2 linked regions of the Catalinimonas alkaloidigena genome follow. The protein of the gene in region 1 interacts with the protein of each later gene in a pairwise test. Links are inferred from orthologs where the notes say so. Each region holds a gene or a part of one and is shown on either strand. Other genes may lie near its edges. The genes, in order: OKW21_RS27490 and topA.

Evidence for each region.
Region 2: the proteins of OKW21_RS27490 (region 1) and topA interact in binary tests that used the Escherichia coli proteins (3 or more experiments, as listed by UniProt). The link is inferred for Catalinimonas alkaloidigena from one-to-one orthologs.

Annotation. Positions count from the first base shown.
Region 1 is NZ_JAQFIL010000001.1:6,788,240-6,799,380, forward strand. What follows is about bases 4,710-7,562. They hold OKW21_RS27490 (IMPACT family protein), read left to right. Parts: upstream 4,710-5,758; coding sequence 5,759-6,367; downstream 6,368-7,562. Other genes in these bases: OKW21_RS27485 (NAD(P)H-hydrate dehydratase), read left to right, coding at 4,710-5,750; OKW21_RS27495 (methylglyoxal synthase), read left to right, coding at 6,464-6,916; OKW21_RS27500 (helix-turn-helix domain-containing protein), read right to left, coding at 6,969-7,562. Also shown: OKW21_RS27455 (TIGR00266 family protein), read right to left, coding at 1-337; OKW21_RS27460 (2OG-Fe(II) oxygenase), read right to left, coding at 559-1,197; OKW21_RS27465 (hypothetical protein), read right to left, coding at 1,274-1,495; gltX (glutamate--tRNA ligase), read right to left, coding at 1,503-3,044; OKW21_RS27475 (hypothetical protein), read right to left, coding at 3,118-3,594; OKW21_RS27480 (RidA family protein), read right to left, coding at 3,607-3,990; more of OKW21_RS27485, read left to right, coding at 4,209-4,709; more of OKW21_RS27500, read right to left, coding at 7,563-7,892; OKW21_RS27505 (acyl-CoA dehydrogenase), read right to left, coding at 8,057-9,196; OKW21_RS27510 (zinc metallopeptidase), read right to left, coding at 9,334-10,026; OKW21_RS27515 (lysylphosphatidylglycerol synthase transmembrane domain-containing protein), read right to left, coding at 10,144-11,141.
Region 2 is NZ_JAQFIL010000001.1:2,328,434-2,339,776, reverse strand. What follows is about bases 144-3,198. They hold topA (type I DNA topoisomerase), read left to right. Parts: upstream 144-524; coding sequence 525-2,873; downstream 2,874-3,198. Other genes in these bases: OKW21_RS09590 (GIN domain-containing protein), read left to right, coding at 2,971-3,198; OKW21_RS09600 (SixA phosphatase family protein), read right to left, coding at 144-367. Outside these bases: more of OKW21_RS09600, read right to left, coding at 1-143; more of OKW21_RS09590, read left to right, coding at 3,199-3,690; OKW21_RS09585 (DMT family transporter), read right to left, coding at 3,693-4,610; OKW21_RS09580 (LptF/LptG family permease), read right to left, coding at 4,610-5,683; tRNA guanosine(34) transglycosylase Tgt, read right to left, coding at 5,699-6,829; OKW21_RS09570 (DMT family transporter), read right to left, coding at 6,836-7,717; OKW21_RS09565 (sensor histidine kinase), read right to left, coding at 7,853-9,700; OKW21_RS09560 (sigma-54-dependent transcriptional regulator), read right to left, coding at 9,924-11,333. UniProt on the Escherichia coli protein: Releases the supercoiling and torsional tension of DNA, which is introduced during the DNA replication and transcription, by transiently cleaving and rejoining one strand of the DNA duplex.

The sequences.
Region 1 (11,141 bases):
TGTAATCATACATTTCGGAAAGATCAATTGGAATTACTGTTCCCGGATAAGGCGCTGAAAACGCAACTTTAGCTTTTCCGTGCCCCCGGTGGGTAAAGTGGGTCATAAAAACAGACTCTCCGGTAAGCATGCGTGAACCGGCAGAAAGCAATTTCCCAAAAAAGCCCTGGTTTGGATTTGAACCGTCTCCCATTTTGGTTTCAAACTGTATCCCATTGTCCATGTAGACCATGGCCCCGGCTTCAGCAATCACCGTTTCATTAGGATCAAGCTCTACTTCTACGACCTGTATGCCGTGTCCATGAATCTCATAATCAATTTCATGCGATTTGTTCATTGGGTAATAAGGGTTAAAGTTGATTAATTAAGTTTAAGGTTTGCTAATTAATTTAATTAAAAGTCAGCTAAGGCTCCAAAAAAACTACCCTGTATCAACAAATATTGCGGTGACAGATCGGTATGCTTTTGATTTCTCAGAATATTACAATTGACTGGCTAGTCAGCTTCTTTTAATTCATTAACAAATATGAATAGCGCTTGATATGATGTCTTCAATGTTTACAGGAAGGTGAGACTTGAGTGCTGATCCAGCATCCAACCGGTAATACTGTAGCGGGGACGTGAAGTGAGCTGTACTTCATGCTCAATCTCACTTCTAAAACAGACCATCCTGCCGGAAAGAGGGGCAATATCAAATTCTTCATCAGGTAAAAACATCCTGAGCTGGCCTCCATCTTTTTCTTTCCAGTTTTCATTGAGATAACAAACGGTAGAAATCACCCGGTGTGGCTTCTGATGGAAGCGATCTACATGGCGCTTATAAAACGTTCCCGCCGGATACATCGCAAAATGGGCCTCAAAATCTTTTAACCCCAGGAAACAGGTGTAGTTTAGGTATTCCATCAGTTGGCGCATTTTTCCAACATAATTGGCTGTAACCTCCATCATATCATTGGGGTTGATCCATCGTATATAATCTCCCCTTACGGATTTATCCACCGCAAAATTCTGCATCTTCCCAATTCCAGCTTTTTTGAACTTTCCTTCTTCTGACAGATCCTGAAATCTGTTGATCACTGCATTTACTTCATCAGGCGAAAAAAAATGATCTATCAGCCCGTATCCATTTTCAGCCAATTGATCTACTAGCTGTTCCAGTTGCGCTTCCTGAAGCAAAGCTTCACTTTTTTCTTCCATAATAACTTATCAAAAAAAGCAACCTCTTGAGGTTGCTTTGTAAATAGCATCTAAAAGCTTTTAAGCGCGGATATACCTACTCTTCCATACGCTTAGCCGCTGCTTCTTCCGACCCTTTATCGATATCATCCCGATCACGCAATTTTTTATCATCTACGTGACGATTTAAAAATTTATTGATCTTGTCAATATCCAGTGTCGAGCGGATTTCTCCGAAAGAATCAATTTTGATATCAAAACCATTCAGTTCATCATTAACTTTAGGTTTGCTTCTTTTACTCAATCTTTTTCTACTCATAATGTATCTACGTTTTTACGTGCATCTCTAATTTTTGAAGGGCATTCTCGATCCGGTTTGCGGTTTCATCCCTACCTAAGACCTCAATGGTTGGCATTAGGTCGGGTCCGGAGCCTTCTCCTGTAACCGCCAGCCGTAATGCCTGCATCACTCTGCCCATTTTTACTTCAAGCTCATTCAGAACTTGTTCTAAGACGATTTTGGCCTGATCTGCATTTAATGCCCCATCGTGCTGCTTAAGGGCGTTAGCATAAGCTTGTAATACAGTAGTAGCCTCTTCCGTCCACTTTTTATTAACGATTTTTTCGTCATATCGTTGGGGCGCTACGTAAAAGAACTTTGCATTTTCCCATATTTCCGCAGGGAAAGTCACTCTCTCTTTCATCAAACCACTTACTTTTACTGCCTTGTCTCGACTACTTTCTACTCCTGCTTTCTCTAAGGTTGAGAGCAGCATACCGGCAAGTTCATCGTCCGATTTCTGGCGGAGGTACTGCTGGTTATACCACTGTGCTTTATGAATGTCAAACCTGGCCCCTGCCTTGTTAATATTTTCTATCTTGAATGCTTCTATTAGTTCTTCTTTGGTAAACAACTCCTGCTCAGTACCGGGGTTCCAGCCCAGAAAAGCGAGAAAGTTGATAAAAGCTTCAGGCAGATACCCTTCTTCTTTAAATCCGGGAAGCTGGTTTTTTTCATCATCGGTCCACTCCATTGGGAATACCGGGAAGCCATGTTTCAGTGAGTCTCTTTTACTTAACTTACCGTTACCATCGGGCTTGAGCAATAGTGGAAGGTGTGCAAACTGAGGCATACTCTCCTCCCAGCCTAAGAACTGATACATGAGTACATGCAGTGGTGCAGAAGGAAGCCACTCCTCTCCCCTGATCACGTGGGTGATTTCCATCAAGTGATCATCCACTACATTGGCCAGATGGTAGGTCGGCATACCATCAGATTTCATAATCACTTTGTCATCCAGTGTTGAGGAGTGAACCATGATCCAACCACGGACCATATCATTGAGACGAACCTCATCTTTGCGTGGAACTTTCAGACGAATAACATATGGCTCGCCAGCATCCATTTTCGCTTTGACTTCCGATTCAGAAAGGGTCAGCGAGTTTTTCATGGTCATTCGGGTGATGGCATTATACTGAGGCTGTGCTACACGTGCATCTTTCAGGCGTTCCCGCATTTCATTCAGCTCTACTTCGGTATCAAAAGCATAGTAAGCATGCCCGGCATCAATCAGCTGCTGCGCGTATTTTCCGTATATTTCTTTACGTTCTGACTGACGGTAAGGTGCATAGGGGCCACCTTCGTCTACGCCTTCATCTGGCTGTATACCACACCATTTTAAAGCTTTTTTCAGATAGTCTTCTGAGCAGGGGACATAGCGGGTCTGGTCTGTATCTTCAATACGCAGAATGAATGTTCCTTTTTTTTGCCGGGCAAAAAGATAATTATATAATGCCGTACGTATCCCTCCAATATGCTGTGGGCCGGTAGGACTGGGGGCAAACCTTACTCTTATATTTTGTTCCATTTACTAATGCTTGATCTATGTATAGTTATAAACTATGGCTATGATTGATGGTTGTATAAAATTATTTTAAGTTCTATTCTAATACCTCGTGTAGTATACGGCTGCTAAGCTTTACCTGTTTATGAAAGTTGAGTATTGCAATGACATAGTTGGCTACTCCCAGAAGAAGAGAAAATATCGCATTGATATAAATACGTTCGTAGATAAAAAAATATAATGCAAAAACACCAGTCAGTACAGACCAGAATATCAAAAATGATAATGTCCACATAAACAGCCTGTAGCGAATAAAAACAATACTTCCCATTGAGCTACTTTCTATTTTGCCACTAATCATAGGCAAAAAGTTATTTGCACGGCTCACTTTACGAGATAGCTTAAAGTGTTCTTTCTTTACCCAGCCATTGAAATACAACGCTTCATCTCGTACATCGGGCATCCACTCTCCGCTACGGGTAGGTTCGGTAACATTCCACAGCCTCTCCGATAGCTGTTGTGCTTCATATGAAGATACAATGGTTTCTCTGCTTAAGGGAAGTAAAGCTAACACTGTGACGCATACTTAGTCCAAGGTGGCGATGCAGGAAATTTCTACATTTACATTTTTGGGCAGGCCACTCACTTCTACGGTTTCTCTGGCTGGGGGCTGTAACTTAAAATACTGACCATAGGCTTCGTTTACGGTAGCAAAATCACTCATATTTTTAACAAAAATAGAACACTTCACTACCTTACTAAAATCAGCTCCTGCAGCACTTAAGATGGCTTCCAGATTCTTCATTACCTGATGAGTCTCTTCTGTAATATTGTCGTTAATTAATTCCCCGCTGGCTGCATCAAGTGCTATCTGCCCGGAAACATAAAGAGTAGCACCACTTTGAATCGCCTGGCTGTAAGGGCCAATAGGTGCGGGAGCTTCTGAGGTATTAATCACTTCTCTTGCCATATTTTCTGCTTTTTGTACGCTGTTTATAAAACAAGTTGCAAATCTACTTGATTAGAGTAATCAAAAACACCTTAATTCCTAATTTTTTAGAAATTAACTGCATATGAGATGGTAATGGTATAATTTATTTCATGCTTCCTTTATAGAATGCTATAAAATTACTTTTTCACATTATTGTCTCCACGAACTTAGATTATTTCTATTTTGAAATTACCACTATGAAGATTCTTACTGCTCAACAAACCCGCGATGCAGATGCCGCTACCATCAAAAATGAGCCTATCAGTTCTACTGACTTGATGGAAAGGGCTGCTACCGTTTTTAAGCATCAGTTTATAGAGACTTTTGGTGCTACCGTCAACCCTGTATATATATTTAGCGGGCCGGGAAACAATGGCGGTGATGGTCTGGCTTTTGCCAGATTATTGCATCAGCATCACTGTAATATCCATGCTTTCACGGTTCATGCCGCAGATAAAGGCTCTGAGGATTTTAAGATTAATCGCGAAAGGCTGGCAGAGCATATCACCATCAATAACATTGAACAAGAAAGTGACATACCCGATATTCCCAGGGAGGCAATTGTTATTGATGGACTTTTCGGTTCAGGGCTTTCTCGCAAAGTAGAAGGCATTTTTGCCCAGGTGATTGAGAAAATTAATCTTTCTGAAGCCGCGGTTGTCGCCATAGATATTCCCTCCGGCTTGTTTGCTGACCAACCTTTGGAAGTTGAAGATGATGATGCTGTCATTATAAGGGCTGATTATACCTTTAGCTTCCAAATGCCTAAACTGGCTTTTCTTCTTCCAGAGAGTGCGCATTTTGTAGGCAAGTGGGAGATACTTGACATTGGGCTTGATCGTAATTTCATTGAACAGACGCCTGTAGATTACTATTTCACTGATCATATGCTGGCTAAGTCTCTCCTGAAGAAACGTGATACTCACTCCCATAAGGGAACTTTTGGAAAAACGATGCTTATTAGCGGAAGCTATGGAAAAATGGGCGCTGCAGTGCTTTGTGCCAGAGCTTGTCTTCATTCTGGAGTGGGGCTTCTTACCGTTCATGTTCCTGAATGTGGCTACCAGATTATGCAAATAGCAAACCCTGAAGCGATGACCACTGTAGACCGTCATCAATATATTTTTACGGACCTGCCCCAGCAGGGGCCTACCGACCTTGACAAATATGATGCACTAGGCGTCGGTCCTGGCTTGGGTGCCGCTGAGGAGACTGTGATGGCTTTAAAAAGCATTTTAGAAAAAGCTCAATCTTTGCAAAAACCCATGGTATTAGATGCTGATGCGCTTAATATCTGTGGCCAGCACCGGGATCTTTTAGACTTACTGCCTGAAAACGCAGTGCTTACTCCTCACCCCAAAGAGTTTGAGAGACTAACCCAGCCCGCTGAAAATGATTTTCACCGTTTACAGCTATTAACAAAGTTTTGTCGGCAATATGAAGTTTTTGTCGTGCTGAAAGGGGCTAATACTGCGGTAGGTACGCCTAGCGGAAAAATCTGCTTCAATAGTACTGGAAATCCCGGCATGGCTAGCGGGGGCACCGGCGATGCGCTTACTGGAATCATTACCGCTTTGCTTTCTCAAAAATATGATCCTCTTGATGCTGCTTTATTAGGTGTATATTTACACGGCAAAGCAGGTGACCTGGCTACGGACGCGCTTGGTCAGGAGGCTATGCTGGCTTCCAATTTAATTGAACACCTGGGAGAAGCATTTAAATCATTAGCTCAATATTAGTTTCACCTTTGAAAGAGCAGGACACATATTATTCCTTAAAAACACAGTCTGAAGGATTATACAAAGAAAAAGGGAGCAAGTTTTTGGCTTTTGCCTACCCCGTCAATTCTGATGAAGAAATAAAGGAGAAAGTAGAGACGCTAAAGAAACAATATTATGATGCCCGCCATCATTGCTTTGCTTTTATCTTGAAGCCGGAAGAGGGCAGAGAAGAAACTTACAGGGCCAATGATGATGGAGAGCCCGCACACTCTGCCGGTGACCCTATTCTGGGACAAATCCGCTCGCAAAATTTATTTGATGTGCTCATCGTAGTAGTGCGCTACTTTGGTGGCACTAAACTAGGTGTGCCCGGCCTCATCCATGCCTACAAAACCGCAGCTGCTGACGCTATTGCCCATAATCAGGTAGTAAAAAAAATCATCCATAAGGATTTGTCTATCCGATTTGAATACACAGTAACCAATGAGGTAATGCGGCTTATTGAACAATTTCAGGCCCAGATCAAAGATCAGGATTTTGCTGAAGATTGCTTTTATCGGCTAAGTCTACCCAGGAGTATGTGGAAAAATGCCAAGGAGCAATTTGCTCAGGTGCAGGGGGTGGCCTTTGTATGAAGCTTGATTTTACTGAGCAGTTGGTAAATGAGGAAAAAAGCATGTAATGATTACACCTTCATTTTTATATCTTAGTATAAGAACCAATTTGTGCTTATGAAAAAGAAACAAGCAGTTGCCCTCGTGGCCCATGATAATAAAAAGCCTGAGCTTCTACAGTGGGTAAGAAACCATATCGACCTTCTTGCTGCCTACGAACTTTATGCAACCGGGACCACGGGTAAAATGCTTGAAGAGGGCATTAAAGACCTCAAAAGCATAACAATTAATAAGTTGCTCAGTGGACCTTTGGGAGGAGATCAACAGATTGGCGCCAAAATAGCAGAGGGTAAAATTGATTTTTTGATCTTCTTTTGGGACCCTCTGGAGCCTCAGCCTCATGATCCTGATGTAAAAGCCCTATTGCGTATTGCAGTAACCTGGGATATTCCTTTTGCCTGTAATAAAGCTTCTGCGAATTTCCTTTTTGCATCTGCAAAAATTACCGGTGATTATGAAAGGGAACAACCTGACTTTACCTCTTACCTGAACCGGAACATAAAGAAATAAAAAAGCCCGGATGCATATCCGGGCCACGTTAGGTAGTATAGGAGTATATTCTTTATACGTTCATCAGTGATTCTCTGCGACGCATTTTGCCAGCAGGAATACCAAACATCATTTTAAAACGACGGCAAAAGTAAGCTGTATCTTTGTAGCCAACATCTTTCCCTATTTCACGAATACTTTTCTTGGTAGTCCTCAAAAGGTTCACCGCTTTTTCCATTCGCTGATATTCAATGTAATCCTGAGGATTAATGCCGGTCAACATCTTAAAATATTGCCCTACATAATCTTCAGACACATTAGCCACATTGGCTAACACCTTATTGGATAAGTCTCCCCCTATATTGTCTTTGATATATGCGAAAATATCAATCAATCGAGGATCCTTGAAGTAAGTACTATTGGTAGCCAATTGCTCCACAAACATTCTGTTATCCAGAATGTAACGAATGATTTCAATCACCATACGCTCTGTGCTTAGCTTAATAATTCTATCTTTTCCGGGAGTGTCAGAATTATTCTCCCGCAAAATTTCCTGTATGATCTCAGGGATCCTACTATTATCCTCAAGCACAAAAGGAGGGATATCCAGTGAAGCAAAGAAATTCACGGAATCAAATACCTTTGCTTCAAAGTTAATAAAACTAAAGTTTTCAGCCTCCAGAGTCTTTACATCTGTAGTCTCCAGTGACTGAAAATATAATTCTTTATTGTTGATGAAGTCATCATTTGACAGGCTTACCGGATCACCGGTACCATAGGTTACAGATACCTGTTTTCCTCCGGGAATAAACACAACATTGCCACCACTTACCTCTGTGTTATCACTTCCGTACCTGATTTTCCCACGATTCAAAATTAAGATGGTATTTTCTACATCATAATAATTTTGAATTCTTACAGGTTGTAAGATTCTTATATTTTTCGACTTAATGAACCTTACGCTGAGTGATTCAATAATTTTATTATAATCTTCCATTCAGTTTAGGAGTATAATATATATGGTGAAAAGAAAAATTCTTATCTGAAAACAATACTTCAAATTTAATAAACCTATGTAACTTTCCAAATAAGAAATTATAAACTTGTACGCAAAATACAAATTTATTTAATTTTTTCCATAAATATTACATTAAAACATATCTATTTTAATATTTCCCTTGCAATTACTAGCTTTTGAATCTCTGAAGTACCCTCATAAATTTGGGTAACCTTGGCATCACGCATCATACGCTCTACGTGGTATTCCTTCACATAGCCATATCCGCCGTGAATTTGAACTGCCTCGATAGTCACTTCCATAGCTACCTGAGAAGCATATAACTTAGCCATAGCACTTTCTTTGATATAGGATTGGCCTTTATCCTTCAAGTCAGCAGCCTGGAAACAAAGAAGGCGGGCTGCGTCAATTTTGGTGGCCATTTCTGCTAACTTAAATTGAATCGCCTGATGCTTACTGATTTCCTGTCCGAAAGTTTTTCTTTCTTTGGCGTATTGTACTGAGCGTTCATAAGCGCCTGATGCTATGCCCAGAGCCTGTGCGGCAATACCTATACGACCTCCATTGAGCACCGACATGGCAAACCTAAAACCAAACCCGTCTTCTCCTATACGGTTTGGCTTCGGTACTTTCAGGTCGTTGAACATCAGGGAGTGCGTATCTGAGGCCCTTATACCCATTTTATTTTCTTTTTTCCCCACCACAAAGCCTTCCCATTCTTTTTCTACAATCAATGCATTGATTCCTTTATGTTTTTTCTCAGCCTCACTCTGGCCCATTATAAGGTATATAGAAGCACTATTACCATTGGTGATCCAGTTCTTGCTTCCGTTTACCAGATAATAATCTCCATGATCCAGCGCAGATGTTCGTTGCATAGTGGCATCAGAGCCCGCTTCTGGTTCTGAAAGACAAAAAGCACCAAGTAGCCTTCCACTGGCCAGTTCGGGTAAATATTTTTGCTTTTGCTCTTCAGTTCCATATTCTTCAATCCCCCAACAGACTAATGAATTGTTTACCGACATACACACTGACGCAGAAGCATCCACTTTAGAAATTTCTTCTATGGCCAACACATAAGATTTGGTGTCCATGCCCCCTCCTCCGTATTCCGGGCTTACCATCATGCCCATAAAACCCAGCTCTCCCATTTTTTTTACCTGTTGGGCTGGAAACTCCTGTTTTTCATCTCTTTCTATTACTCCGGGAAGCAGTTCTGTTTGAGCAAAGTCTCTCGCAGCTTCTTGTACAGCCAGGTGCTCCTCTGTTAATTGAAAATCCATACATTAAATGTTTACAAGTGAAAACTTATTTATTATGCATGCAGAGTATTATTATGCAATATAAGTTTTGGGATGGGTATTACAAAAAAAGCACCTCTGGAGGTGCTTTTTATTTATTCAAAATATGGTATGATTAATTAGTCCCTGCTGCCCAGAAAGATAGATACATAATATAACAAAGCCATTACTGAACCTAATGCAGCTACTACATAGGTCATAGCCGCCCATTTTAATGCGTCTTTGGCCATATCATATTCTCCGGGGGTCACTACATTTCGCCCTTTAATCCAGGCCAGCGCTCTTTTACTAGCGTCAAACTCTACTGGTAAAGTTACCAGTGAGAAAAGTGTAATCACTGCATAACATGCTATAATGACCAGCAAGACTGGCTGAATCGGAAAACTTTGGAAAAGGAAAAAGCCTCCAAAGAGCGCAATCATTACTACTACATTCAGCACTTTGGCGCTCACATTCTGTACTGGAACCATGGCAGAGCGAAACTCCAGGAAGCTGTAAGCAGTGGCATGCTGAACAGCATGGCCGCACTCATGGGCTGCTACTGCCGCAGCTGCAGCCGAACGCCCGTGATATACATCATCACTCAGGTTAACTGTTTTGTCCGCCGGATTGTAATGGTCAGACAAACGACCTGGCACTGAAACTACGCTTACATCATGGATGCCATTGTCGCGTAGCATGTGCTCAGCAATTTCCCGGCCTGTCAGATTAGCCTGTAAGCCAATCTGCGAATACTTTCTAAACTTATTCTTGAGTCTCTGGCTTACTGCAAAGCTCAAGATCATGATCCCTATTATTAATATAAAATACATAGTCTTTTTATTCTTATGGGTTTACATCTACAACGTATATTTATCGTATTATGCTCATTGATGCATAGCCTTTTACGTTAATAACTAAACAGAAGTTATACCTCAAAAGTCGTTTTTTCAGACATCAAATTTTTGAGGCTGAGGATATTTTTCTCTTTTCTTGGTAGAAAGCACCGAGGCGATAAAGAAACTTATGCCTCCAAAAATAATAAATGAAATGGTTTGCATACTGTGGATAAGGGTAGCGAATAACACTCCCTCCTGCTCTGCTACTCCGTATAGGAGCAATACGCCACTCACCAATGCGTGGAAAGTACCAAAACCACCCTGCACTGGAGCCGCCATGCCCAGGCTACCCATTACAAGTACTGCCAATCCGGCTCTCCATCCTAAGATAGAGGTCTCCGGCAGGGCGAAAAATACTACATAAGACATCATATAGTAGCATAGCCAAATAGTAAATGTGGAAACCCAGAAGCCTGATTTGTTTTCTATTCTGCTTATGCTGGTGAGTCCCTTAAGGACTTCACGCCCCAGGTTTCGTAGCTTAATAAACAATTTGTTTTGAGTCAGGCTTTTCTGAATTGCTTTTCTCAGGACAAAAAAGAGCAGTAAAGCCACCGCTGCTACCCCGATCAGTATATAAATAGTTCCTACATTTTGCTGTAGCACATCCAGCTTTTCTCCCAAAAAGGAAAGGATAAATTCATTTAGCCGGCTAAACTCCAACACAAAAAGCATGACCATAGCGGTAAAGAGACAGAACAGATCCACCAGACGTTCTGCTACCACTGTTCCTAGTGAAGTGGTAATAGGAATATCATCGGTTTTTTTCAGTATTCCGCAGCGACTCACTTCACCCATGCGAGGGATGATGAGATTGGCAAAATAACCTACCATTACTGCCAGGAGTGTCCGAAAAGTTGTGAGATGCTTATATCCGAGCGGATAGAGCAGGATATTCCAGCGGTAAGCTCTGAGGAGATGACTCATTAAAAAAATACCGATGGCCAGGGCTACCCATCGGTAATCTACTTCCTTGAGTTTATTAACCATTGTGTTCAGGTCAAAATCTTTGAACACGTACCAAAGAAGTGCTGCTGCTAACAGCAGAG
Region 2 (11,343 bases), 4.5 Mb from region 1 along the record:
TGAGATATTCGGCCAAGTAGGAGATTGCAGGGTTGTGAGCAAGCAGTATGAGGTGATTACATGTACTTTGTTCTTCATTCACCACCTTGAGCAGGGTGCGCACAGAAGCATTATATAGATCATCTGAAAAATTAATTTTGTGCAATTCATATTTCAATTGCTCTGCCATAAGTTCTGCGGTAGCCTTAGCACGTTGAGCACTGCTGCTGATTACTGTATCGGGTAGTAAATTTTGTTCAAACAGGTATTTCCCTACACGGGGAGCGTCGCGATACCCTTTGGCAGTAAGATCTCTTTCTATATCTTTGATACCAGCTACTGCTTCAGCAGACTCGGCATGGCGCCCTAAAAACAATTTCTTAACCATTTGTAGAAGTATATGTTAATGAAAAAACAATTCCTTTTATTTGCAGCGAATATTGCAATGTGTTGTTTAAAAAGTAGTTAAAATGTAGTTTATCTCAATAATTATTTATTACGCCTGTTCGTACTTATTTCTAAACCGACCATAAAGTAAGCATAAGATGCCCAAGAACTTAGTAATCGTAGAATCACCGGCGAAAGCGAAAACCATAGAAGGATATTTAGGTAAAGATTATGTTGTCGCTTCAAGCTACGGACATATACGAGATCTGCCAAAAGATGATAAAGCTATTGACATCAATAATGGTTTCAAACCTACTTATACAGTTTCTTCTGATAAAAAAGAAGTTATCTCGCAGCTGAAAAAATTAGTAAAAGATTCTGATCTTATCTATCTGGCGAGTGATGATGACCGTGAAGGAGAAGCTATTTCATGGCACCTCAAAGAAGAGTTGAAGCTTAAAGACGAGAAAACACGCCGCATTGTCTTCAGAGAAATTACAAAAACCGCGATTTTAAATGCTATTCAGACCCCCAGGGGCATTGACCTAGACCTTGTCAATGCGCAACAGGCAAGACGAATCCTGGATCGTCTCGTAGGGTTTGAACTTTCTCCTGTACTCTGGAAAAAGATAAAGAGAGGCCTCTCTGCCGGGCGTGTACAGTCCGTGGCTGTAAGGCTTGTGGTAGAGCGTGAGCGTGAAATTACGGAGTTTGAGTCCAAATCTTCTTATAAAGTTAGCGCCGAATTTATCGTAGATAAAAACAGTATGCTTAAGGCTGAACTTCCCAAAAAATTTGATACTGAAGAGGAAGCACTAGCTTTTCTGGAAGCATGCCGTGATGCAGACTTCCACATTAAAAAGCTGGAGAAGAAACCTGTAAAAAAATCACCTTCTCCCCCATTTACTACTTCTACGCTTCAGCAAGAAGCTGCCCGTAAACTTGGATTCTCCGTTTCTCAAACCATGACGCTGGCACAGCGACTTTATGAGGCAGGTAAGATCAGCTATATGCGAACTGATTCTACTAATTTATCTGAGGAAGCATTACAGGGTGCCTCTAAAGAAATAAAAGCTACCTTCGGAGACGGTTATTTACACACACGTACTTTTAAAACCAAGTCAGATTCTGCTCAGGAAGCGCACGAAGCCATACGTCCCACGGACTTCTCAACCAATGAAGCCGGTAAAGACCGTAATGAGCAAAGGCTTTATGAACTGATCTGGAAAAGGGCTATCGCTTCTCAAATGGCTGAGGCTCAGATTGAGCGTACCTTAGTTACCATCGCGATTGATTATAAAAATCCTTCATCAGCCCAAGGCCTGCCGGATTCACTTTCTGCAACTGGTGAAGTGGTCAAGTTTGATGGTTTTTTGAAGGTTTACATAGAATCTACTGACGATGAAGAAAATGATGAGGACCGTAAAGGTATGCTTCCTCCCCTTACCGAAGGTCAGAAGCTAACACTTGATTTTATGAAGGCCAGACAGGGCTTTACGCGTCATCCTCCCCGCTATACGGAGGCTAGCCTCGTAAAAAAACTGGAAGAAATGAGCATAGGCAGACCCTCTACTTACGCACCTACTATCTCTACTGTTCAAAAGCGAGGCTATATCCTTAAAGAAGATCGTGCGGGTACAGAAAGAGAATACAAAGAGCTTACCCTGATCAAAAAGGGTGACAAAATAGACCAGCAGAAGCTTACCGAAATTACCGGTACGGAAAAGAAAAAGCTTTTTCCTACTGATATCGCGATGGTAGTCAATGATTTTCTGGTTGAATATTTTGACAATGTAATTGATTACTCTTTTACAGCTCGGGTAGAAAAAGAATTTGATGAAATTGCCCAGGGTAAAAAAGAGTGGGTACAGATGTTAGATGAATTTTATCAACGTTTCCATTCTAAAGTAGAAAGTTCTGAGCAGATAGACAGGTCTCAGGTTAAAAATGATCGTCTTCTGGGAGAAGACCCCAAAACAGGCTTACCAGTGATCGCACGCCTGGGAAAATTTGGCCCTATGGTCCAGTTGGGTGAAATGGATGCTGAAGAAAAACCAAAGTTCGCCAGTCTGAGAAAAGGTCAGTTTATTGAAACCATTACCCTGGAAGAGGCACTTGAATTATTCAAACTACCTAGAGAAGTTGGTGAGTTTGAAGGAGAGACCATAACGGCTAATATTGGTCGTTTTGGACCTTATGTACGGCACAAAAACCTATTTGCCTCTATACCAAAGGATGAAGATCCTATGGCTATAGATATTGATAGAGCTATTGAGCTGATTGAGGCCAAAAGAAAAGCGGATGCGGAAAAATACATCAAAGTTTTTGATGAAAATGAAGAAGTACAGGTACTTAAAGGCCGCTATGGCCCTTACATCAAGGTGGGTAAAAAGAACGTCAAAATTCCAAAAGACAAAGAGCCTTCAGAACTCACCCTGGAGGAGTGCCTGGAACTGGCAGAAAAAGCACCGGAAAAAAAAGGTAGAAGCAGGTCTAAGAAAAAATAATAGCGTTATCCCGACAGAAATTGTCGGGATTTTTTTTTTAGAATGCTGATGCAACCTCCTTGCTACATAATGCATCTCTTCTAAAACTACACTAATTATGCTTACTTTTTATCATTCGTTCTCATCCTTCGCCTTACTGCTAACTATGTTTTGTTCAGCGGAAGCTCGTACGCTGAAGCAGGTAATTGCAGTGCCCTTTTCCCAAGTCATCATTTCTGATGGCATAAACATCCAACTTTATCAAGGAAGCAGCCAGCAGCTTACAATTGATTATATTAATGTAAATCCAGAAGATATAATTGTTGAAGTAAAAGGAAAAAAGTTGAAAATTTACCTGAATGGGTGTAAAAATGGCTGTAAGTATAATCAATACCCAAATGCTGATGTACAGCTTATCCTAAGCTATAAGGAATTGGAGAAGCTTGTTGTGAAAGGCGATAATGAAGTGTATCATACAGGAGAGCTTGACAGAGAAAAATTCATATTAAAGTCTTACGGAGATAATCATATTAATTTTAAATCCATCTACGTGCAAAAGCTCAAAACCTCATTGTATGGTGATAACAATCTCACTATTGAGCGGGGCGAAGTAGATCAGATCAAACTTAAAGCATTCGGGGACCACAAAGTTTCATTACTCAGCCTTTCTTGCGCAAAGGGTAAAATACATGCGTTCGGCGATAACGTATTTGAGCTTAATATAAGTGATCAGCTCTTCTTAACCTCACTTGGCGATGCCAGTATTCGCTGTCAGGGAAACCCGTGGGTAGACAAAAAGCTAGTATTAGGAGATTTAAGCTTGCGTGTATATCAGTAACATTAGCTATGGCTAAGCTCTGCTTTTGCTGACTTTCTCCGCTGATATCTTCTGATGATAGGATAAGCAATAACAGATGCTAATATAATTCCCGTTCCGGCATAAAAACCAGGTGTCATCTGTTCTTTGTCACCCAGTAATATTAGTGCTAAGAGTATTCCGTACACAGGTTCCATATTGGTAGTCAGGTTAACCGCATAAGCCGATACATTTTTCATCAATCCAACAGAAGCTGAATAAGCATAAACGGTACAAAGCAGTGCAAGCACTGTCAGGTAAACCCAGTCCATTGCAGTGGGCTGCCAATACACCAGCCCGCCCTCACTTATGTATTTTGAATAAAAAGGCAGAAATAATAAAGTGAACAAAAATGCTCCTCCCATCTCATAAAAAGTGATGGTGTAGTGATAATACTGCTTGGTAAACTTACTATTGATCACTGTAAAAAGAGAAGCTAAGAAGGCTGAGGCAACTGCCATAATAAGCCCTAATGCATGATTAAATTCAAAGCTGAAAATGAGATACAGTCCAAATATGACCATGAGACCTAAACCAACTTCATAAAGCTTTATTTTTTTGCGGTAAAAGAAGGGTTCAATAAAACTTGTCCAGAGGGAGCTAGTAGCCATGCCTGCCAGACATACAGAAGCTGTGGAAACCCGGGCTGAACCAAAAAATAATATCCAATGAGCACCAATAAGACAGCCGGTTAGCATGATTTGAATCATGGCTCTGTTCTCCAGTTGTAATGGCTTTCTCCAAAGAAGCAATAAAACAGCCAAAGCGACTGTGGCTAATAATGTACGATACAATACGATTTCTACTGCAGGTATCGTAATAAACAGTCCTAGTATAGCCGTAAAACCCCAAATCAACACTACAAAATGGAGATGGATATAATGTTTTACCTGTCCAGCCATTAACGAGGTACAAATTTATAAAGTATCACCCCAACACCTGTAAAAATGATATTGGGAATCCATACCGCTATGATGGGATTCATAGAATTTGCTTCTGCAATACTTCGGGAAAAAATGAAGAAGATGATAAACAGAAAAGCAATACCAAAACCCAAAGCTATTTGAAAACCTGAGCCACCTCTGGCTTTTTTAGCAGACATAATAACGCCAATGAAAGTCAATATGATAGCGGTAAAGGGTGACATGTAACGAATATACTTTTCCACCCGATACAGTGGAATATCGTTAGCCCCTCTTTCTTTTAATATCTCAATGTGGCTGTTCAGCTCAGGTAAGGTTAAGGTTTCGTACATTCCATAGGTACTTCCAAAGTCTTTTGGATGGATGTTAAGTGTTGTATCCATTTCATCTCCAGTATTGATAGACTCATCCATGCCATTAAATACATGCTTTTTCCATTGTCTCAATCTCCACTTAGAGGTAGCGGAATCCCATTCTATTCTTCTGGCAGTAATCTTTTCCAGCATCTGATTCCCTTCAATTTTCTCTAAAGTAAATCGGTAGCCAACGTCAGCATTGTTATTATAACTCTCCATATACGCGTATGCCTCAGGAGATATTTTCATATGGATGTTACGCTCACTGTAGTCAAATGGACTTTTAACATATTTAAGTTCAAAAGCGATCCTGTCCTTATTAGCATTGGGGATCACCCAGCCATTTAGCCAAAAGCTTATTGCTGCAATAAATAATGCACCGATCATATAGGGAACAAGCATTCTTCGAAAGCTCACACCACTACTCAGTATTGCAATAATTTCTGTATTGCCGGCAAGTTTAGAAGTAACAAAAACAACAGCAATAAATACTGTAATGGGAGTGATGAGACTAGCTACATAGGGTATAAAATCAACATAATAAGCCATGATTTGCATGGCATTCAGTTGATGCTCCATAAAGTCATCATTCTTCTCAGTATAGTCTATCACACTGACTACTGCGACCAGTAGTAAGACGACAAAGAAGAAAGTGCCTAAGAACTTCTTGATAATATATACGTCTAGTATCTTCATGTACTTATAAGCACGTCAAAGTCTGGTCATTAGTTTGTTTACCATACTATTTTTCCAAATGGAAAAATCACCAGCCTGAATATGTTCTCTTGCCTGACGAACCAGCCAGAGATAGAAAGTAAGATTGTGAACACTCGCAATCTGCGCTCCTAATATTTCTTTTGAATGAATGAGATGCCTTAGGTAAGCTTTGGAATAATGTGTACTTACATACCCACCTAATGCTGCGTCAATAGGAGTAAGTTCATCTTTCCATTTTTCGTTCCTGATATTAATAATTCCCTGGGTAGTAAACAACATACCATTGCGGGCATTTCTGGTAGGCATTACACAGTCAAACATATCCACTCCCTGGGCAATAGATTCGAGAATATTTGCCGGTGTACCCACACCCATAAGATAACGCGGCTTATCCGTTGGTAATATATCACAAACCAGTTCTGTCATTTCATACATCATTTCAGCTGGTTCACCCACTGCTAATCCTCCAATAGCATAGCCATCTCTCTCACAACCCGCAACAAACTCTGCTGACTCCTTGCGAAGATCTCTATAGACACTTCCCTGTACGATTGGAAAGAGTGTCTGTTCAAAACCGTACTTGGCTTCAGTAGCATCAAAACGCGCACAACAGCGCTTGAGCCAGCGGTGCGTCATGGCCAGGGATGATTTTGCGTACTCATATTCGCAGGGATAAGGCGTGCATTCATCAAATGCCATGATAATGTCTGCGCCTATGCTTCGCTGTATATCCATCACACTTTCAGGCGTAAAAAAATGCTTTGAACCGTCTATATGAGACTGAAAAGTAACTCCCTTTTCTTCAATTTTACGGTTTTCTGCCAACGAATACACCTGATAACCGCCACTGTCGGTCAGTATGGGGCCATCCCAGCCATTAAATTTATGCAGACCACCTGCATTCTCGAGCAGTTGAAGGCCAGGTCTAAGATATAAGTGATATGTATTAGCAAGAATAATGTCCGCATTGATATCCTCTTTCAGCTCTCTCTGATGTACCGCTTTCACGGTTCCTGCCGTTCCTACAGGCATAAAAATAGGTGTATGTATTAACCCGTGATCAGTATACAGTACCCCTGCCCTTGCCTTGGACTTCTGATCATTTACTTGTAATTCAAATTTCATATTCTACTAGGCTGTATGTTTTAGCGAAACCATCTCTTTTTCAGCTTTACTTATTTTTTGTTTATACCAGATATTAAGAATTACTCCTCCCACTACGAGCATCATTCCCAGATAGGTGTAAATATTAAAAGTTTCACCAAAGAAAATATAGCCAAAGCATAAAGCATAGATAATATTTAAGTACTTAAGGCTCGCTACTTTGTTAATTTCCTCCTCCTGAAAAGATTTGGTCAGGAAATACTGAGCAAACTGGGTGAGTAATCCAATACCCAGTAGCGTAAGCCACTCAATACCTTGTGGCATTACCCAGTTCCAGGCTGAATAAGCACCTGTGATAGGCACTGTGACCAGAGGAAAGTACATGACGATCACTAGCGGATGTTCGCTTTTTTTCAGTTTGCGTATGATGGTGTAAGCCATTCCTGCCCCTAAAGCAGCCATAATCCCCATCAGGATATGTATGATTTCTACCCTGGCATCAAAACCATTCACGATCAAAATTCCGCAGAAAGACAGGACAAAGAAAATGCCCTGCCAGAACCTGAATCGTTCACCTAATATGAGAACTCCCAATATCGCCGTCACTATTGGTGCTAAAAACTGAAGAGTAACCGCGGTAGCCAGTGGTATTTGCTGTATGATTACAAAGTACAATACCAAGCCTACTGCTCCAGAGGCCCCCCTGGCAATCAAAAGTGGTTTATTATTTCCCCAGATATGAATACCTTTTGCTTTAAGTATACTGTAGCTCAGAACAAGTGATATTACAGATCGAAAAAAAACTACTTCCACTGCCGGTATTTGTGTCACCCATTTGACTAACACATTCATACAGGCAAAAAGGAAAGTAGCGAGCAACATGTACTTAACCCCCTTACTTATTTGCATCTTATTCTTGAATCGCTGATGTTATCAACATGCTATTAATAAATAAAAAAAGACACTAAGAGTTTAGCGCCTTTGGTAAACCTTTTCAAAACATGGAACTGTTTACGATAATTCGTATATGGAAATTTTAAAGTCTTAACTGATTTGAATCGGTTTGTGTTGCTTTCGCTGATTGAATAACAACTCTTTATCATCAGCGTCGGCTTTAATAGGTACCTGAAAGTAGAACCTGCTCCACGCTCCTAATTCGCTCTCCACATGAATCTGACCGCCATGGGCATCTACCACTTCTTTGGAGATGGCTAATCCCAACCCTAAGCCATGCTTATTTTTCTTTCCGTTAGTGTTTAACTGCACAAATTTGTTGAAAACTCTTTTTAGGTTTTCTTTAGAAATGCCGGGACCATAGTCTTTCACTGAAAATTCTACCATGCCATCTACTTTTCTGGCTTCTAAAATTATTTTGCCCCCTTCAGGAGAGTAGCGAAGTGAATTGGTCATTAAATTAATGAGTACCCAGGATATCTTTTCAGGATCAATACAAATATCCGGCAGACTCTCATCTATTTTCTTAACGATCAGCACATCTTTCTGCTTGAATTTTACCTCAACAGGTGCAACCGCATACTCCATCAAAATTGAAGGATTGATCAGTTCTTTTTCTAAAGTGATACGCCCATTTTCAACTTTTGAGAGATCTAGTAATTCTGTGACCATATTTACCAGTCGCTGTACCTCTCGCTTCATTGAATTTACTGTTTTACTCTGTTCTTCATTTAGCGCACCAAAACGAGTATTGCTTAACAACATCAAACTCATATTCAGTGCTGAAAGAGGCGTCTTAAGCTCATGAGATACTACCGCAATGAAATTTGACTTTGCTTCATCTGATTCTTTGAATGAAGTTATGTCTTTGAGCGTAATAATATGACCGAGAAATTTTCTGACAGAGGTGTCTTTACTATAGACTTTGTAAATCTCCTTGGTAAAGAATGCATTCTTACCATCTTCTTTATGGATTTTTAAAAAGCTGTGAGTCTCTTGTATGGACGCCGGCTTATAATCTTTTTTGCTGAGAGAAGCTTCAAGCTCCTGCAATACATCATTCTCCTCGGCAAGCTCCCACAATTTTTTTCCAATCAGCTCACTTTCTTCCATATCAATGAGACTTGAGCTTGTCTCATTTACTAAAATAATCTCCTCCTGCTCATCAAGAATAATCAGTCCATCATTCATACTTCTGATGATAGATTCCATCCTACTTTTCTGAATCTGTACTTCCTCAATGTTTAGCTTTTCAAATTCCTGTAAACGAACTGACATATCATTGAATGCTAGCGCAAGGTCCCCTAACTCACTGCTTGAATCAACTTTTATTTCCTGCTGATACTCACCCTGAGAAATACGTTTGATCTTTTCAGTAATCTTAGTTAATGGCTTTACAATCTCATGAGGTACTTTATACACTGTCCATCCAACAATCATTAATACTAAAACCATGATCAGAAAAACATAGATCTTGGACCTGAAATACAACGCCTGAGCATAATCGTCTTTTGCACTTAAATCTTTATGATTGAGCGTAACCAGCTCAACACAGTTCTCTCTGATTACTTCATTGAGCCTTTGAAGCACAGTAAAATAAAGCCCCACCCTGTCAACTGTTGTCTTAAAATCGTTAACATGATGAATATAACTGGCATACTCATCTTCCATTTGACTTACAAGCATAACTTCTTTTTGGTTTGAAGCATTCTGCCGGCAAATGGCCAGATTATTATTAAGAATTTGTTTTTCCTTATCTAGGATAGTGATCAGAGAAGAATCGTTATAATTTTGGCCAAGGCAAACTTTTGTCAAGATCTGATCCATTTTGGACAAAGAGATTAATATCTGCTCAGATGCCTTGACTGATCTGTAATTATCTTCCAGAATTTTAGTAGAAGCAGTCCCCAGATTACCCAGATAATATATGGTTACCACTGCTAAGATTAGTGTCAAAAAGAGCACAAGGAGAAATCCCGAAAAGATTTGGGTTCTTATTTTCATCTTCTGATAAAAAGAAGTCAGCGCAACAATTTTTTGCAAAATGCTTTTTCCAGAAGAACTCACAATAATTAGACGAATGGTTAAAATTTAGGAAAAAGTGATAATAGCAGAAGGTAAGCTTGTCATAATGAAAAAAAATCCTCATTATGAAACATCATTACCCCACATTATACTCTTTAAGCTTACGATAAAGGGTGGCCAGACCAATGTCTAGTCTTTTCGCTGCTTCAGATTTATTCCCGTTTACCATAGTTAATACCCGCAGAATATGTTCTTGCTCTACTGTCTTCAAATCAATATTGTCACCTGAGGGTTCAGATTCATAGGTAGAATATGCATTTTCTTCATGCATCACTTCATTCTTTGGACTCTGAATTTCTTGGTGAGAAGCAGCCAAAACTTCATTTGGCAGCGTATCTACAGTAAGTTCACGTCCATCAGAAAGTATTACAGCTCTCTCAATGACATTTTTTAGTTCTCTTACGTTGCCAGGCCAGTGATAACGCCTGAGGTAATACATGAATTCAGGCTCAATTTTTATAATTTCTTTATTCACCTGTTCAGCATAAGCTTTTAAAAAGTGAAAAGCAATCAGCTCCAAATCCTCAGGACGCTGTCTTAAAGGGGGTAATTCAATCGCAAAAGTACTTAGCCTGTAATAAAGATCTCTGCGAAACTCACTGTTATTCTCATCCAGTAAATCCCTATTGGTAGCCGCAATGATCCTGATATCCACAGGTATAGGATTGGTGTCTCCTACTCTGTTAAATGTTTTATTCTCTAGTGCACGAAGTAACTTAGCCTGAAGTTCCTGACTCATCTCTCCGAGTTCATCTAAGAAGATGGTTCCACGGTCAGCTACTTCAAAGTAACCTTTCTTATCCATGGTAGCACCTGTAAACGCACCTTTTTTATGGCCAAACAGCTCAGACTCCTGTAAATCTTTAGGAATAGCCGCACAGTTAATTGTCACAAACGGCCCCTTACGCCTCCGGCTTGCAAGATGAATAGCTTCTGCGAGTAACTCTTTTCCTGTACCGGTTTCACCAAGTAAAAGCACTGTCGTATCAGTAACAGCGACTTTCTTAGCAAGCTCAATCATTTTTTTAACAGGGCGGGATTTTCCTATGATTTTCTTAAAGCTTGAACGAGAATCGGTTCTAAAATCCATTTCCTGTACCTGACGGTGTAGAATAGATTTCTCTATCGCTTTCTTGGCAATCAAGGGTAGCATATCGTCACCATCACCTTTAGTGAGGTAATCGAAAGCACCTAGCTTCATGGCTTTTACCCCATCTTTCACATTACCAAAAGCAGTAAGCACTACCACTTCAGTAAGCGGATATTCTTTTTTGATATATTTTGTAAATTCTATTCCATTAATGTCCGGTAGCATTACATCGGTCACTACCAAATGTATTGTCTCAGAAAGCAAAATGTCTTTTGCTGTAGTTACATCACCTGCTTCAAGTATTTTAAAACCCTCAAGACTTAAAATTTTAGAAAGCAACCCCCTTAAATTCTCTTCATCTTCAACTACCAAAATTGACTTTCCCATAGTATCCATAAGTCACACT